Regions from separate parts of the Arthrobacter sp. FW306-2-2C-D06B genome, predicted to be linked through region 3. Evidence: riboswitches for the same ligand, from Rfam matches in the RefSeq annotation. Region 3 holds a riboswitch; each other region holds the start of a gene.
The links. Region 3 has a riboswitch for thiamine pyrophosphate ahead of thiC (phosphomethylpyrimidine synthase ThiC). Riboswitches for the same ligand answer to the same signal wherever they lie in the genome.
Positions count from the first base shown of each region.

Region 1: it holds a riboswitch for thiamine pyrophosphate, as region 3 does, so the genes downstream of both, LFT47_RS19475 (ECF transporter S component) here and thiC (phosphomethylpyrimidine synthase ThiC) in region 3, are expected to answer to the same signal.
Region 2: it holds a riboswitch for thiamine pyrophosphate, as region 3 does, so the genes downstream of both, thiO (glycine oxidase ThiO) here and thiC (phosphomethylpyrimidine synthase ThiC) in region 3, are expected to answer to the same signal.

Region 1 covers NZ_CP084560.1:4,176,395-4,182,243, forward strand. Annotated here, with positions in the region: gene LFT47_RS19465 (energy-coupling factor transporter transmembrane component T family protein) at 1-586, opposite strand, end outside; gene LFT47_RS19470 (ABC transporter ATP-binding protein) at 583-2,193, opposite strand; gene LFT47_RS19475 (ECF transporter S component) at 2,193-2,822, opposite strand; TPP riboswitch at 2,897-3,033, opposite strand; gene LFT47_RS19480 (NUDIX hydrolase) at 3,225-3,971, shown strand; gene LFT47_RS19485 (DUF4235 domain-containing protein) at 4,023-4,283, shown strand; gene mnhG (monovalent cation/H(+) antiporter subunit G) at 4,280-4,750, opposite strand; gene LFT47_RS19495 (monovalent cation/H+ antiporter complex subunit F) at 4,740-5,018, opposite strand; gene LFT47_RS19500 (Na+/H+ antiporter subunit E) at 5,015-5,581, opposite strand; gene LFT47_RS19505 (Na+/H+ antiporter subunit D) at 5,578-5,849, opposite strand, start outside.
Region 2 covers NZ_CP084560.1:3,248,858-3,254,706, forward strand. Annotated here, with positions in the region: gene LFT47_RS15110 (4a-hydroxytetrahydrobiopterin dehydratase) at 1-50, opposite strand, end outside; gene LFT47_RS15115 (thiazole synthase) at 111-917, opposite strand; gene thiS (sulfur carrier protein ThiS) at 921-1,157, opposite strand; gene thiO (glycine oxidase ThiO) at 1,154-2,458, opposite strand; TPP riboswitch at 2,450-2,569, opposite strand; gene thiE (thiamine phosphate synthase) at 2,596-3,285, shown strand; gene LFT47_RS15135 (RNB domain-containing ribonuclease) at 3,323-4,843, shown strand; gene LFT47_RS15140 (DEAD/DEAH box helicase) at 5,132-5,849, shown strand, end outside.
Region 3 covers NZ_CP084560.1:2,887,028-2,892,876, reverse strand. Annotated here, with positions in the region: gene LFT47_RS13495 (alpha/beta fold hydrolase) at 1-707, shown strand, start outside; gene thiC (phosphomethylpyrimidine synthase ThiC) at 732-2,564, opposite strand; TPP riboswitch at 2,533-2,640, opposite strand; gene LFT47_RS13485 (amidohydrolase family protein) at 2,750-3,844, shown strand; gene LFT47_RS13480 (VOC family protein) at 3,923-4,795, shown strand; gene LFT47_RS13475 (hypothetical protein) at 4,872-5,315, shown strand; gene rpsP (30S ribosomal protein S16) at 5,511-5,849, shown strand, end outside.

The DNA.
Region 1 (5,849 bases), 1.3 Mb from region 3:
AGCTTTGGCCGAGCATGGCCTTGAACCGTTGCGGCGGGCTCCCATGCGAGCCGACACCCCGCGCGCGCCGTGCCATGCCGATGGTCTGCCACTCCTCCGCCATGAGCCCCACGAGCCGCAGCGCGGCCAAGGTGCCCAGGACAAAACGGTGCGGCAGTTTCGCCTTCTGCGCCAGGGCATCGGCAAGGTCCGTCGGATCGGTGCAACTCATCAAGAGAATGGCCGGCAGCGCGATCGCCAAGCCGCGCAGCATGAACCCGAGTCCCAGCTGAAGCGAGCCTTCGCTGATCGACCAGATCCCGACGTCGAGCAGTATCCTCCCGCTGTCGGCCGACAGGATCGCGGTGCTCCAGCCGCCAAGCGCCGCCGCGATAATCAGGGGCCAGCCGCGCTGCCACAGCAAGCGCACGGTGAGCCCCGCGAGGGGGAACAGCGCCAGTTCGCCAAGGAGCGCCGTCGAGGCGGACACGAGGTCGATGGACAGCGCCAAGACCAAGGTGATCAGGAAGACAGAGACAAACTTGGCCAGAGGATTCGCCCGGGTCAGGAGGGCATTATTGCCGCGCAGGGTCAGGGTTTCCCTCATGCCGCACCCGCTTCCTGCCGGGCCCCGCCTTGGAACGCGGGCTCGAACCGCATTTCGGTGCCGCCCAGGACGGAGCTGAACTCCTGGTCGTGGGTCACGGACACCACGGAGGTTCCGGCGTCGAGCAGTTCGGAGAGGAACGACGCAAGCTCGGCCCAAGTGTTCGCGTCCTGGCCGAACGTGGGTTCGTCCAGCACCAGTACCCGGGGGTGGGCTGCGAGCACTGTCGCCACGGACAGCCGGCGCTTTTCGCCCCCGGAGAGCGTGTACGGATTGGCGTCCACCAAATGCCCCAGGCGCAGCCGTTCCAACAACTCGTCCACCCGTTCCTCGCCATGGCCAAGGTGCTTCGGGCCGAACAGGAGCTCGTCGAGCACGCGGCCGGTCACGAACTGATGTTCAGGCTCTTGGAACACCGTCCCGATGCGGGAGATCAGCTGCTGGGCCTTCCACTTGAACGGGTCGGTGCCGGCCCCGTCGCTGAGCCCGACGGCGGCAGTCACCGTGCCGGACACCGGCGCCAACAAGCCCGCGAGGGTCAACGCGAAGGTCGATTTTCCGGCGCCGTTGGGACCGGTGATGGTCAGGGCCTGCCCGGCGAGCACTTCGGCGTCGAGGCCGGACTGCACAGGAAGAGGCGGGATGGTTTTGAACCTGCGGCGCCGTGGCCGTTCGCGGGACACCGCGAGCTCCTGCGTGGCGAGCAGCAGTTCTCCAGCGTTGCCGGGGCCGGAGCCTACTCTCGAGCCGGAACCTGTTCCCGAACGTGGCCGGGTGGCCGGCACGTACCCGGGCACCCAGACGCCCGCAGCAGTGAGCATGTCCCTTGCTTGCACCAACACGGTGTCCGGATCGCCGTCCAGGAGCACCGCCGGCGTCGACCCTCCCGTGGACGAGGAGCTGCCCGGCTGCAGCACTACGATCCGGTCCACAAGGTCTTTCCAGACGGAGACCCGGTGCTCCACCACCACCAACGTGGCGCCGGTCTTATCGAGGCAGCGGCCCACGGCATCGCGTACTTCCAACACGCCGGCGGGGTCCAGGTTGGCCGTCGGCTCGTCCAGGAGGATCAAGCCGGGCCGCATCGCCAGGATGCCGGCCAGCGCAAGTCGTTGCTTCTGCCCGCCCGAGAGGGCCGACGTCGGGTGATCGAGCGGGAAGCTGCCGCTCGCACTATTCCGCAGCCCGACGTCGTCGAGCGCTTCATGGACCCGCTTCCAGATCTCTTCCCGCGGCACGCAAAGGTTCTCCGCGCCGAACGCGACGTCGTCGCCCAGCCGGGAAAGCACCACCTGGGTTTCCGGGTCCTGCTGCATGAGTCCGGCACGGCCCCGCTGGGCCCTCGGCGAAACACCGTCCACCAGCAACGAGCCGGTCTCGTCGGCGTCGTCACCTTCCTCGCCCAACACGCCCGCCAGGGCATGCAGGAGCGTCGACTTGCCCGCGCCCGAGGGGCCGAGCAGGAGCACACGCTCCCCTGGACGGATGTCCAGGTCGAGGGCGTGGATGGCCTGCGTGGTGCGGCCCGCGTGCCGCCAGCCCCAGCCTTGCGCGGAAATGGCGGCGGGTCGCACCACAGAAGGGGTGCCGGAATCAGGGCTGGGCATCAGGAAAAGACGGGCTCCGAGGCGGCCTTGCGGGACGCGAACGCACTCAGGACACCGGTCCTGGCCAGGCCGCGGGTCGCGATCCAGGACAGGGCTCCGGCAATGACGGCACCGGAGATCGTGCAGAACACGATGTACGCGAGCTTGTCGACCGGTTCGTAAGCGATGTTCCAGCCCCACGGGAGGAAGGAGTCGTTCAGACCGCAGAACAGGCCCGCGCCGGCACCGGCCAGCAGGGACACCGGCAGGTTGAACTTCTTGTACATGAAGGCCAGGAAGATGAGTTCCGCGCCGAGGCCTTGGAGCAGGCCCGAGATCAGCACCGTGGTTCCGTACTGCGAACCCATGATGAGCTCACTGGTGGCGGCCACCGTCTCGCAGAATATTGCCGCACCGGGCTTGCGGACGATGAGCATGCCCAGCACTGCCGGAATCATCCAGCCGCCGGCGATCAGGCCGCTCAGCGGCGGGTAGCCGGCGGACATCGGCGTTGCAACCAGAGCCATCTGGTCCCATGCCCAGAAGATCACGCCACCGGCGATCGAGATCAGTGCCGCCACGACGATGTCCACGACGCGCCAGTTGTAACCAGGCTTGGTGAGGCCCGGCCTTGCAGAAATACCAGTCATTTTGTCCTCCTGAGGAACAGGAGGGGAAAGTGTTTCCGGTTGCCTGCGAGCGGCTTCCGCCGCGCCGGTCCGGACACTATGAGAACTCGACTCCCTTGCGCCGGTACTAGCCGGATCAGGTTCGAGGGTCTGCGGCTGTCCGCACTCTCAGCGCCCGTCCTCCGTGCCGCATTGCTGCGAGCCCGACGGCGGCGCTCCCCTGTCGTTATCAATCCACCCTTTTGGGCGTGGTTCAGTTTACACCTTGGCGGGGTTTCGGGCGCTGTGCCGGAACGGGTACCGACAGATTCTGCTGGATCACCGGCCGGGTGAGCGCAGGCAGGCCCGGAATGGCGCGGGCGGCCGAGGAAACTGGGAGAATGATCCAGCAGAATGTGACGCAGCGCGGGCAAAGGAGCGGTCTTGGCAGGCAATGGCGAAGCGAACAGCACCACGGTGGCCGAACCTAGGCTCGCCGCGAGCGTGATCCTGGTCCGCGAGGCCGCCGTTCCTACGGTCCAGTCAGACCTGGAGGTTCCGGCGGATGCCGGGCGCGGCCTGGAAGTCTTCGTCCAGCACCGCGTGACCACGATGGATTTCGCCGCGGGCATGGTCGTCTTCCCGGGAGGGCGAGTGGATCCGGCGGACAGCTCAGGCTGGGACTTCGCGGACGACGTCGTCGAGCGGCACGCCGACGCATGGCGCCGGAGCAGCATCGCCGTCGAGCCCGCTTCGGCCCGTTTCAACGCCGGCCGGGTGCTGGCGGCTGCGCGGCGCGAGGTGTTCGAAGAGGCCGGGCTGAAGCTCGACGCCGCCACCCTCCGCCCGTGGGCCAACTGGGTCACCCCGGCAGACCAGCCCAAGCGCTTCGACACATACTTCTACCTTGCCTGCCCGCTTTCGGGTGCAGAGCCAAGGCACCAAACCACGGAAGCGTCGTCGTCCTTGTGGATGCCGGTCCATGGGATCCTGGATGCCGAAGCCGCCGGAACCCTCAAGCTCATGCCGCCCACGCTGGCGCTGCTGGATGAGCTCCTCGCCCTCGGCACGGTGGAAGCGATACTGGCCGAGGACCGTGACATCGTGCCCGTCCGTCCAAAGCCTGGAGCTCTGGAGGAGTTCTTCCGGCTGAGGCGCCAATCCCCAACCGTTGCTCCGGAACTGCCCTGAAGTGGAGTTAGGCTGGGGACGATCCTGTTTCCTCCCGCAAGGAGTCCCGGAATGAACCTCCTCATCAAGCTGCTCGGCACTGGCGTCAGCATCGGCGCAGGCTTTGTCGGCACCAAACTCGTCAATGCGTTGTGGGAAAAGTCCACCGGCAAGAAGCCTCCCAAGGGTCACGATGACATGGAGGCAAGCCTGCGCTCGGCACTGACCTTCGCGCTGATTTCGGCGACCGTCAGCGCAGTCATCCAGGTTTTCGCAAGCCGCAGTACCCAGCGCGCCATCTCGCGTTTCTCGAAGACGCAGGACATCGTCTAGGCTGACCGCCCGCCATCCCGGCCGTTCGCGGCTGAGCTCCCGCCGTTCCCGGTGTTGGGCATTGCCGGTTCCGTTTCCTGAGCTTTCTCAGCTGCCCGTTGACCGGCAGCCCGCAGCACCACGGCCTCGAGTTCGTCTATGGTCAGCAACTCGCGGTGGAGGTGCTTGGTCCGGTAGCCTGCGCGGCCCACCATGTGTGCGGATACGGGCACGGTCAGCAGCTGGAAGATCCAGGCCACCGCCAGGATCGGCCACACCCACCATTCGCGCATCTGCAGCCCGATGGCCGCCAAGACAAGGAACAGCCCCAACACTTGCGGCTTGGTGGCCGCGTGCATGCGGCTCATAAGGTCCGGGAACCGCAACAGGCCGATTGCCGCGCCCAATGACATCAGCGCGCCAACAATCAGCAGCACTGCGGTGACCGCATCGATCACTGCGTCAACTCCGGTGGCATTAGGAGTCATTGACCTGTCCCCTTCGGTCGGCCACGAAGCGGGCCACCGTCACCGAGCCAACGAACCCGATCAGCGTCAGGGCGACGAGCAGCACGAGGTTGTTGAGGTGCCTGTTGACGGCCATGTCGATGGCCAGCGCGGCGCCCAGTATGGCGAGCAGCACGTCCGAGGCGAGCACCCGGTCCAGCAGGGACGGCCCGACGGCGATCCGGTAGATGGCGCCTGCCGCCGCGAGGCTAAGAATCACCGCCGTGACGATCAGCACGATGTCTTTCATGAGCCAACTCCCCTCGTTGCAGGCCAGCCTTCGGCCTGGAGTGCGTCCATTTCCGCCCGGGTACCCATGATCCGGATCAGCGAGGCCTCCGTGTCCTGGACTTCCTTGCGCAGCTTGGCGGTGTCCACATCGTTGCGGACATTGAGCCCGTGGATATAGAGCGTGGACGTTGAGCGATCCACCTCCACCACCAAGGAACCCGGAATCAGCGAAATCACGTGGCCTGTGGCGGTCACCATGAGGTCGGAATGGCTACGAAGGGGAACCGCGACCACGGCATTGGTGACCGAAGGCCCCCGGAATACCGCCAAGTACATGACTTGGAAGCTCGCGGCCACCACTTTGGCAAGGAACAACCCGGCAAAAGGAATGGCTCGCAGCACGTTGAATCGTCCGCTGAGTTCCACGGGAGGCAAATAGAAGACCCTGGCTACCACCACGGCGATCAGCGCTCCGAACACCAAGTTGCCCGGGCTGAAGTCCCGCCAAAGCGCACCCCAGACGACCACGAGCCAGACCAGCAGGGGCAACTCGGTCCGGAACGAAATCCGCTTGCGGCTCACTTGGCACCTCCCTGCACCGGCGCAGCGATCTCCGGAACCTTCGCATTCCCGCCGAGCACGGAATGGATGTACGCCGTACGGTCCAACATCTGTTCCGCGGAGTTTCCGGCCAATTGGAACAGTGGACCGGCGAAGACGGTCAGCGCCACGCCAAAGACCACCAGCGCGGCAGTCGGCCCCACCATGGTCCGCGGAAGCAGGCCGACTGCTGCCGTGTCCTTGAGGGCGGCGGCCGGGTATTCCGCGTCCTCGGGCTTCCGCCAGAATG
Region 2 (5,849 bases), 360 kb from region 3:
AGGGCGTCGTCGATCTCGGACTTCGTGAGCATGTCATCCTTGCCGGCCATGGGGCGCTCCTTCGCTGACGTGGAATTCGCAGGAATCCCCGAAGCAGCCAGCGTAGGCCGCTAGAGGAACTCGGCCCGGCCTTCCATCGCCGAGGAGGCCAGGGCGTGTTCCCGGCGCGGGATGCGGCCGGCCTGCTTCGCCAGCCTACCGGCGATGACAGCGTGTTTGAAGGCTTCGCCCATCTTTACCGGGTTCTGCGCACGGGTGACCGCGGTTGCCAGCAGCACTGCGTCGCAACCGAGCTCCATGGCGAGTGCGGCGTCGGACGCTGTGCCGATGCCGGCGTCGAGCACTACCGGCACTGATGCGCGGGACACAATCAGCTCGATGTTGTGGGGATTCAGGATGCCCAGGCCGGTGCCGATAGGCGCGCCCAAGGGCATCACCGCCGTGGCTCCGAGGTTTTCCAGGCGAAGCGCCAACACGGGGTCGTCGTTGGTGTACGCGAAGACCTTGAAGCCGCGGTCCACCAGCTTCTCCGTTGCATCCACGAGCTCCACGGCATCAGGCAGCAGCGTCTGTTCGTCGGCGATGACCTCGAGCTTCACCCAATCCGTTTCCAGCGCCTCCCGGGCAAGCTCGGCTGTCATGACAGCGTCCTTGGAGGTAAAACAGCCGGCTGTGTTGGGCAGGACACGGATGCCATGGTCCACGAGCAACTGGAAAAGCGAACCTGTTTCCGTCGGTGAGTACCTCCGCATGGCAACGGTGGTGAGTTCGGTGCCGGAGGCCAGCAACGCTGCCCCCAGGCCGTCCAGGCTCGGGGCTCCGCCGGTCCCCATGATGAGGCGCGAGCCGAACTCGACGCCGTCGATCACCAGGGCGTCGGTGTGGGTGCTTACTTCGTGTGTGCTTGCTGTGGTCATGGTTCAGCCTCCCTGTACTGCGGTAACGATTTCGAGTTCGTCGCCCTCTGCGAGCGCGGTGGCAGCCCACTGGCTGCGTGGCACCACTTCGGAATTGCGCGCGACGGCGACGCCGATCTTGCGTCCGTCGGCCGCCTGGCCGCTGGGGTCCACAACACGTCCGGTGATGTGGCTGACGAGGGTGGTGACAGACGCGTCGTCGCTCAGCGTGTGGTCTGCACCGTTCAATTTGATGTTCATGCGTGGTCCTTCGGAAGGGGATTTGAGGTACCGGCCGATGGGCCGTCTGTTGAGGCCCGTGCCGCCGAAAGCTGGCGGGAGAAGCGGTCCGGGCGGAACTTGTTCCAACGGGGATCCGCGGTGCCGTCCATGAGTCCGAGGCAGATCTTCGCCGCTGCCGGAGTGAGGAGCACGCCGTGGCGGAAGAAACCGCTGGCCACGATGAGGCCGGGCACAGTTCCTTCACGCCCTTCCACGCGGCCGAGCAGCGGTGCGTTGTCCGGAGTGCCCGGACGGGCACGAGCAGTCGCTTCCAGGAGTTCCAGTTCTGCGACAGCCGGAACCAGTACCTGGGCGTCGCGGAGCAATTGGTACACGCCGCCGGCCGACACCGGATTGGCCGATCCCCCGGACGCCGACAAGCCGCCTTCGCGCTGCGTCGCGCCGATCACCACGGTCCCGTCGTCGCGAGGGACGATATACACGGGCACTCCGCGCACCATTCCGCGAACCGTAGCGGTGACCAACGGTTGCAATTGCTCCGGGACGCGCAAACGCAGTATGTCGCCATACACCGGACGCAACGCGAGTGACAACCCATCCGGCAGGCCGTCCAAGCGGGCGGCATTCAGCCCGTTGGCAACCACCGTTTCCGTGGCGAGCACGTTGATGCCCGAGTCCATCACAGCCCCCACGACGCGCCCGTCCTCCCACAGGAGGCCCGCCGCAGTTTCCTGGACCGCAAAACCGTCCTCGGCGCCCGGAATCCAGCTCGAATCGCCGGGCTGGTGGTCTGCCAGCGCGCCCAGGATCGCGGCTGAAAGCCGGCGCGGATCCACTTGGTGGTCGCCAGGAATGTCGTAGGCACAGGAAATCTGCGGGCTCAGCAACGGCTCACGCTCCCGCGCCTCGCGCAACGGCACGGATTCCACCACGAGGCCGTTGGCCAGCTGGACGTCCCGGAGATCGGCGAGCGCCCGGCGGTCCGCGGCGTCCGCACCGACGGCGAGGGTCGGCGTCGTGCGGTAACCCGTGCTGAGTCCGGCCCTTGAGCCGGTCACATTGCGTTCGAAGTCCGGCCACAACGCCGACGATTCGAGCATGAGCTCCAGGAGGTCCTCTTCCTGGTAGTGCAGTTCACTGACGGGTGCCAACATGCCCGCCGCCGCGAACGTAGCGCCGCTGGCCGGTGCGGGATCGATGAGGACAACCGAACGGCCGGACCTGCGGGCTTCCCACGCGATGCCGAGGCCAATGACACCGCCCCCGATCACCGCGACATCCGCGCGCAGCGGTTCGTGCTGGGTGTTTACTTCGTCCATGGAGTCCTTCCCTACGCCGGTACTAGCCGGATCAGGTCAAGCGGTCGGCGCTGAAGCCCTCTCAGCCGCGCGGCGATTGTGACTGCCGCCGCGGCTCCCGCGGTACCAGCCCAGTTTAGAGGAACTACTCTGTTTCCATGACCCAGCACGATGTCCACACCACCGCCCGCCTTTACCTGTGCACCGACGCCCGCAAGCAACAAGGTGATTTTGAGCAGTTTGTCGATGCCGCATTCGAGGGCGGCGTGGACATCATCCAGCTGCGTGACAAGACGATTGAAGCGGCAGAAGAACTCGAACTCCTGGCGATCCTGCAATCCGTGGCACACCGTCACGGCCGTCTCTGGGCAGTCAACGACCGGGCGGACGTAGCTTCCCTCTCGGGCGCACCTGTTTTCCATATCGGCCAAAAGGACATTCCGCTGCGCTCGGCCCGGAAGCTGCTCCACGACCCCACCATCATCGGCCTCTCCACGCACACGCCGGAGCAGATTGACGCCGCCATCGCCGCATCGCCTGGCCGCAGCGGCCTGGACTACTTCTGCGTCGGGCCGGTGTGGGCCACCCCCACGAAGCCGGGGCGCTCCGCCGTCGGGCTCGATCTGGTGAAGTACGCTGCCAACGCGGTGAAGCAGGCAGACGAAGAGACCGTCGGGGGCGTCGTGCTCCCTTGGTTTGCGATCGGCGGGATCGATCTCGGCAACGTGGAAGAGGTCGTGCAGGCCGGCGCGAGCCGCATCGTGGTGGTTCGCGCCATCACTGAGGCGGAGGATCCGACGGCGGCAGCCCGGGCACTCCTGGATGCCTTGGACGCAGCGGCGGCCTAGCGAGACTCCGGAAGATTTTGGAGTTACCCTGACTTTCGTGTCACATCAGCGGTTAGCCCCGAATGTCAGTGAAACGTCGAACCAGCTCGCGGAAGCGCTGGCGGCGCTTCGGACTGAACTCGAGCTGCCCGCAGGTTATCCCGCTGAAGCGCTGCGGGACGCCGAAGCCGCGGTTTCCGGACACACCCTGCCGGCGCAGGACTTCACGGACGTTCCGTTCATCACGATCGACCCGGCTTCTTCCACGGATCTCGACCAGGCCCTCTTCATTGACAGGTCCGGCGATGGTTACAGGGTTCTCTACGCCATCTCGGATGTGCCTTCCTTTGTGCCCCCGGGAGGCGCTCTCGACGCCGAGACCCGCCGCCGCGGGCAAACGTACTACGCCCCGGACGGCCGCATCCCGCTGCACCCCGAGATCATCAGCGAGCATGCCGGGAGCTTGCTGGCCGGCCAGACGTGCGGCGCGTTCGTGTGGGACTTCGAACTCGATGCCGAGGCGGAGTTCCGCACCGTCTCCGTGCGCCGGGCAAGCGTACGAAGCCGCGCCAAGCTCAACTACAAGGGCGTGCAGCGGGAGATTGATTCCGGAACGGCTGATCCCGTCCTGCAGTTGCTGAAGGAAGTCGGGCTCAAGCGGGTGGAACTCGAACGCCGCCGCGGCGGGGCAAGCCTGAACATGCCTGAGCAGGAAATCGTCCAACTGCCCGACGGCGAGGGGTACAGGATCGTCGCCGCTCCCTCGCTGCCGGTGGAGGACTGGAACGCCCAGATCTCGCTCATGACGGGGATGGCTGCCGCCCAGTTGATGCTCGACGGCAAAGTGGGGATTTTGCGCACCATGCCGGCCCCCGACGAGCGCTCGCTGCTCCATTTCAAACGGCAAACGGGGGCACTCGGGAAACCCTGGACCGAGGGGACCAGCTATGGAGAGTACCTCCGGACCCTCGACGCAAAGGACCCCCGGCAACTCGCCATCCTCCATTCAGCGGGGCTGCTTTTCCGTGGTGCCGGCTATACGCCTTTCGACGGCGAGGTGCCGGGCAGCGTCATGCAGTCAGCCATCGGGGCACCGTATGCCCACACCACCGCGCCGTTGCGCCGGCTTGTCGATCGTTTCGTGCTGGTCATCTGCGAAGCATTGAGCAATGGAACTGAGATCCCTGCATGGGCCCGGCGTGCTTTGCCGAGCCTGCCCGAGATCATGGCGTCATCCGACCAGCTTGCCGCCAAAATGGAGCGCCTGGCCTTGGACACGGTGGAGGCAGCCCTCCTGGTGAACCACATCGGACAGGAATTCGACGCCGTAGTGATTTCCGGATCGAAACCCGCCAAGAACAACGGAAACGGCAACGGGAACAGCGCCAACGGCAACGGCAACAACGGCAACGGCAATGGGAACGGAGCCCCGCACGGCCCTTACGGCATCGTCCAGATCGCCGAGCCGGCGGTCACCGCTCGCTGCGACGGCGAAATGGAGTCCGGCACGAAAGTCCGGGTGAAACTGCTTGACGCGGATATTGCCACCCGCCAAATCACCTTCGAACTGATCCCGTAGCACACTCCATTCGCGGGCCCGGGACCGGGATCCGGGGATTATCGCCCCCAGACGCTAGACTGGGTGAGTAGTAATGGATGCCCGGTCGTTGATTCAGTTAATTTTTTGACATCAACAAGCCCGCCCCTACGCGATCTTGAGATACACCAGCTGGTCCCCAGTGCCAGTATTTAGATAGCCCGCGATCGGCTTCCACTGGATTTGCTTGCGCCCATCCGTGCTCCGGAACGGCCCTGCCACAACCGTTGAGCACGCAGCGCAGCCCAAATGAATAAGGAAAACTCCACTGTGAGTGAATTGCACACCCATGAAGTTCTGACAGACGGAACCGAAACGATCGAACCCGAGGAAACCATTTCCTCGGACGAAACACCCCACGAGATCGCAGAAAAGACCTTCGCCGACTACAACGTCCGCGCCGACATCGTCGAATCCCTCGCCGACGCCGGAATCACCCACCCGTTTCCCATCCAGTCCATGACGCTCCCGGTCGCCCTAGGCGGTCACGACATCATCGGCCAGGCCAAGACCGGTACCGGAAAGACTCTCGGCTTCGGCATTCCGGCGCTGCAGCGCGTTGTCGGACCGGACGACGCCGGGCACGACAAGCTCGCTGTCCCGGGTGCACCCCAGGCCCTCGTGATTGTGCCTACCCGCGAACTCGCCGTTCAGGTGGCCAACGACCTCCAGACGGCGTCCCGGAAGCGCAACGCCCGCATCGCCACCATCTATGGCGGCCGCGCTTACGAGCCCCAGATCGAAGCCTTGCAAAAGGGCGTCGAAGTTGTTGTCGGCACGCCCGGCCGTCTGATCGACCTGTACAAGCAGAAGCACCTGAACCTCAAGAACGTTCGCATGGTGATTCTCGACGAAGCAGACGAGATGCTTGACCTCGGCTTCCTTCCGGACGTCGAGACCCTGATTGCCGGCACACCCGCCGTCCGCCAGACCCTGCTCTTCTCGGCCACCATGCCTGGCCCGGTCATCGCCATGGCGCGCCGTTACA
Region 3 (5,849 bases):
TCGGCGCTGCCGCTTGGCCGAAGCAGCACGGCATGGCGCTGGCCTACGATGCACTGTTCCTGAAACGCCACGGGTTTGACGCGCAGGCCGAGCCTTTGGAATCCGATGTTGCGGCCGACGTGGACATTATCCTGGAGTGCCTCGGAGGGCGGGAGGTCGTGTCAGGTTCCAGCCCCGCACGTGGAGGCCATGTCGTAGCGCACTCCCAAGGGGCGATTTCAGCAATGTTGGCCGCGGTGGAGCGGCCGGACCTGGTCCGGTCCCTCGTGCTGGTGGAACCGGCCTGTCTTTCCTTGACGGCTGAGCTGCCCGCCACTGCGGCTTACCGGGCACTCATGGAGCCGTTGTTCCGGGTCCGGCACGAACTCAGCGATGACGATTACCAACGCGAATTCGTCCGCAGGGCGTTTTCCTCTGAGGCGGCCGTTCTCAGTACCCCGGAGGCCCGGCGTACCGCCCGGCGCCTGCGGCTCCAGGCTCCGCCGTGGGAAGCGCCCCTGCACATCGTGCCCGGAGTCCCCACGCTTGTCCTGACCGGTGGTTGGGAACCCCTTTACGAAGAGATCGCCGGCTACTTGCAGGAAACCGGCGCCCTCCACCGCGTTGCGGCTGGAGGACACCGGCCTCATGATTCAGCTGAAGGAGACCGGATGATCCGGTCCTTCATCGCGGACGTCAGCCGCACCGGATCAGTGCAAGCTTCCTGATCAGTTCAGGCTTCCCGACATCGCTCAACGTTTTCCTGCGGGAACCTCGAGCTCGGGCAAGTAGACCTTGCCGCCGGATGCCAGGAATTCCTCGCTCTTTTCGCGCATCCCGCTGTACATCTCCGCGATGGCCGCTTGGGAATCCGCCGAGCCGTATTCGTCGCGGATGTCCTGGCTGATGCGCATGGAGCAGAATTTCGGTCCGCACATGGAGCAGAAATGCGCCGTCTTGGCCGGTTCCGCCGGGAGAGTCTCGTCGTGGAACGATTCGGCCGTGACCGGATCCAATGACAGCGCAAACTGGTCACGCCAGCGGAACTCGAAGCGGGCCTTGGACAGGGCATCGTCCCGTTCGTGGGCGCCGGGGTGTCCCTTCGCAAGGTCAGCTGCGTGGGCGGCGATTTTGTAGGTGATCACGCCTGTCTTGACATCGTCCTTGTTGGGCAGGCCCAGGTGTTCCTTCGGGGTGACGTAGCAGAGCATCGCGGTTCCATAGCGTGCGATCTCCGTGGCGCCAATGGCCGAGGTGATGTGGTCGTAGCCCGGAGCGACGTCGGTCACGAGCGGGCCGAGCGTGTAGAACGGGGCGCCGTCGCACAGCTCCTGCTGCCGCTCGACGTTCTCGCGGACGAGGTGGAACGGGATGTGCCCGGGGCCTTCCACCATGACCTGCACGTCGTACTTCCACGCCCGCTTCGTGAGCTCCGCGAGCGTGTCGAGCTCGGCGAACTGCGCGGCGTCGTTGGCGTCCGCCGTCGCTCCCGGGCGCAAACCGTCGCCGAGCGAGAACGCGACGTCGTACTTGGCGAAGATTTCGCAGAGTTCGTCGAAGTGGGTGTATAGGAAGTTTTCTTCGTGGTGCGCCAGGCACCAACCGGCCATGATGGAGCCGCCACGGGAAACGATGCCCGTCACGCGGTTCGCGGTGAGTGGCACGTACCGCAGCAACACGCCGGCGTGGATGGTCATGTAGTCCACGCCCTGCTCGCACTGTTCAATGACGGTGTCGCGGAAGATCTCCCAGTTGAGCTTGTTGGCTTCACCGTTGACCTTCTCGAGGGCCTGGTAAATGGGCACGGTGCCGATCGGCACGGGGGAGTTGCGGATGATCCATTCGCGGGTGGTGTGGATGTCGTCGCCCGTGGACAGGTCCATCACAGTGTCTGCGCCCCATTGCGTTGCCCACTGCAGCTTGTCCACTTCTTCGGCGATGGAACTGGTGACAGCCGAGTTGCCGATGTTGGCGTTGATCTTCACGAGGAACGCCTTGCCGATGATCATCGGTTCGGATTCGGGGTGGTTGATGTTGTTGGGGATGATGGCCCGGCCGGCGGCGACCTCGCTGCGGACGAGTTCCACGTCGCAGTTTTCGCGAAGTGCAACGAACTGCATTTCGGGCGTCACGATGCCCTGCTTGGCATAGTGCATCTGTGTCACGGTCTTGCCGTCGACGGCGCGGCGGGGCACCGGCTGTGCGCCCTTCCACTCGGCGGAGGCGGCGCCGCGGCGCACGGCCGACTTGCCGTCGTCGAGCAGGTTCCGTTCGCGGCCGCTGTAGGCCTCGGTGTCGCCGCGGGCTTCGATCCACTCGCTGCGGAACGGCTCGAGGCCAACCACAGGATCACTTCCCGGTCCCGCGGTGCGGTACACCTGGAAAGGCGCGTTGGCCTCGCCGTTGGGGGATGGTTCCAGGGTGATTTCCGTGACCGGAACCCGGATTCCCGTCTCAGTGTCTTCCAGGAACACGAGGGAATGCGACTTGAGGGACTGGGTCACTTCTTGAGCCGATCCGTTTTGGGTAGGGCTCAGCTGTGTTTCTTTGGTGCTCAAAGGATTACTCACTTCCTTCGCCGGCATTACCCGGACAGGTTCAACGGTCGCAGGCTGCGTCAGCCCGATCTCAGCCCTTGCAAGGGCCCCCGTGTGGTCGTAGATGAAGCTACCACAGCTATTGGTGCCTGGGAGAGATGTGACGGAGGACAGCTGTGACGGAGGACAGATGCGACCGAGCCGGGAACGGTGGCGGAGCTTAAGGTGGAATCATGGCGGAAATCATCGAGTTCAGCGGCGCCGTCCTTACCGGGCCGGAGGAGGAACGGCGCGGCCTCTGGTCGGTCGACGGACGGCTGACCTTTCTGCGGCCTGCTGCCGCACCGGACGTCGTCCTGGCCGGATGGGTGCTGCCCGGCCTTGTCGACGCGCACTGCCATGTTGGCTTGGGCAAGGGCGGGGCCGTCGACGACGAGACTGCGCGCCTGCAGGCGACGGCGGACCGGAACGCCGGAACGCTCTTGATCCGCGACGCCGGATCCGCAAGCGACACTCGCTGGCTGCAGCGCCGGACGGACATGCCCAGGATCATCCGCGCAGGCAGGCACATTGCCAGGCAACGCCGGTACATCCCCGGACTGGCCGAAGAAGTCGAGCCGGAGGATCTGGTCGAGGCGGTGCGCAAACAGGCGCGGTCCGGAGACGGCTGGGTCAAGATCGTCGGGGACTGGATCGACCGTTCCGCCGGGGATCTCGGCCCGTCCTTTCCGGCCGCCATCGTCAAGGACGCGGTCGCGGCAGCACATGCCGAGGGAGCCAGGGTGACCGCCCATTGCTTCGCCGAAGGGACTATCGACGACATGCTCGACGCCGGCATCGACTGCATCGAGCACGCCACAGGCCTCCTGCCGCACCATATTCCCCGGCTGTTGGACCAGGGTGTGCCGATTGTCCCCACCCTCATCAACATTGCGACCTTTCCGGACATCGCGAGGCAGGCGGAAGCGAAGTTCCCGCGATATTCCGCCCACATGACCAGGCTGTGGGAGCGCAGGCATGCACGCGTCGCCGAGGCATTCGACGCCGGAGTGCCGGTGTACGCCGGGACCGACGCCGGCAGCGTCATCAAGCACGGCCGGATCGGCGAGGAAATCCTGGAATTGCACCGCGCGGGCCTTCCGGCGGCCGCCGCCCTCGATGCCGCCTGCTGGTCCGCACGCGAGTGGCTGGGTGCCGACGGCATCAGCGAAGGTGCCAGTGCCGACGTCGTGCTCTACGCACACGATCCCCGCGCGTCCCTTGAGGTGGTGCTGAATCCGGGATGCACCGTGCTGAGGGGACATATTTCAGGGAACGTTGGGCATTAGGAATAAATTGAAGCTTCAAGTAATTTAGATAGATAGAGGTAGCCGAAGGGCGGCGCCACGAAAAGCCGGGAGTTTCACATGACCATCGCATCCAGCCAGGATCTCCTTCCTGCCGAACTCACCATGGGCACTGTCATGCTCAAAGTGGGGGACATGAAGCTCATGGGCGACTATTACCAGCGGGCTCTGGGGCTGGACGTGGTCGCCGAACAGGATGGCGGGCTCTACTTCGGCAGGCTCGGCAAGCCGTTGGTGCACCTCGCTCCGGCCTCCGGGCTCCAGATTCCGGGTCGCGGGGAGGCCGGACTGTTCCACACGGCTTTGCTCTTCGAAGACCAATCCTCGCTCGCCGCAACTGTTGCCTCGGCCGCGCAATACGAGCCCCACGCTTTCGTCGGAAGTGCGGACCACCTGGTCAGCGAGGCCTTCTACTTCACCGACCCCGAGGGCAACGGCATTGAGCTCTACTACGACAAGCCCCGCGAGGGCTGGGAGTGGAATGGCAGCTCGGTCGTCATGGACAGCCTGCCGCTCCCGCCGCAGCGCTACCTCCAGCAATACCTGAGCGAAGCAGCGGTGACGGGCCAGCATGAGGCGGGCGCCGGCGTCGGGCATGTCCACCTCCAGGTGGGCGACGTCCGGACCGCCCATGATTTCTACGTCGACACCCTGGGTTTCGAGCAGACCGCAGGCTGGCACGGGCAGGCCCTGTTCGTCTCCGCGGGCGGCTACCACCACCACATGGCCATGAATGTCTGGAACAGCCGCGGTGCAGGTCCGCGCAAGGACACGCTCGGTCTCGGCGAGGTGGTCATCGAAGTGCCGTCAGGCGACGACGTCGGCGCGCTCGCCGACCGCCTCAAGGTTGCCGGTATTGCGTCCCACCACACGGGCCGGGAGTTGCGCTTCGAGGACCCGTGGCGAAACCGGCTGCGGGTCGCCGTCCGCTAGGCTTGAGTTTGCAGCGTGGCGCATTTCGGCCGCCGCGCCGCAGCTCCGTTGGCACGAACGAATGAGAGTACTTTCCATGGGCTTTGCTGAAATCTTTATTGCCACCCACGATGAAGCACTCAAGAGGGCCGCTGCCCTGGAGAAGGGCAGTGACGTATCCGGCGCCGCAGTACGGATCCCGGGAATCAGCGATTTCGAAGTAGAACAGCTCGGCGACCTGGCCGGGACCGCCGTGCATGCAGGCGGGGCCGACTATGAGCTTTCTTTGGTTGACGTGACGAGCGATGCCTTGCTGGGCGTCCCCGATGCGATGGTGCGCGCCCTGTCCGAGCTCCTCAGCTACGAGACCGAAGGGGAAGGAAACGTCCTCGACGACGTCGCCGAAAGCTGGGCGGCCCAAGAGGACATGCCCTTTGATGCCCAGCAGTCCCGCCTGTACGTCCAGCAGTTGGCGGCCCTCGCGAGCGACGTCGAAAAGGCCGAGAGGGCCGGTCTCTACGTCTGGTCCGCAGGGGAGTAACCCTGCAGTAAACCCGCCGCACGGACCATGCGTTCGAAATACTGTCCGCCTTCTGGCACAATGGACAGGTACTCGATCCGCGCGGCCCCTCTCTCCGTGTGTGCATCTTGTCCTTGGAACCCTCAAGTATGGCCCGCCCCACGGGTGCAGAACGACGGGCTCAACCCCGTTTCAGAAACAGGAGTGACCACAAAAGTGGCCGTAAAGATTCGCCTTAAGCGCTTCGGTAAGATGCGCGCACCGTACTACCGCATCGTCGTCATGGACTCCCGCGCCAAGCGCGATGGCCGTGCGATTGAAGAAATCGGCAAGTACCACCCCACCGAAGAGCCCTCGTACATCGAGGTTGTCTCCGAGCGTGCACAGTACTGGCTGTCCGTCGGCGCCCAGCCGACCGAGCAGGTTGCCGCGATCCTCAAGATCACCGGTGACTGGCAGAAGTTCAAGGGTCTCCCGGGCCAGGAAGGCACGCTGAAGACCAAGGTCGCCAAGCCTGCTTTCGTTGCACCGGAGAAGGGTTCCGTCATCATCCCG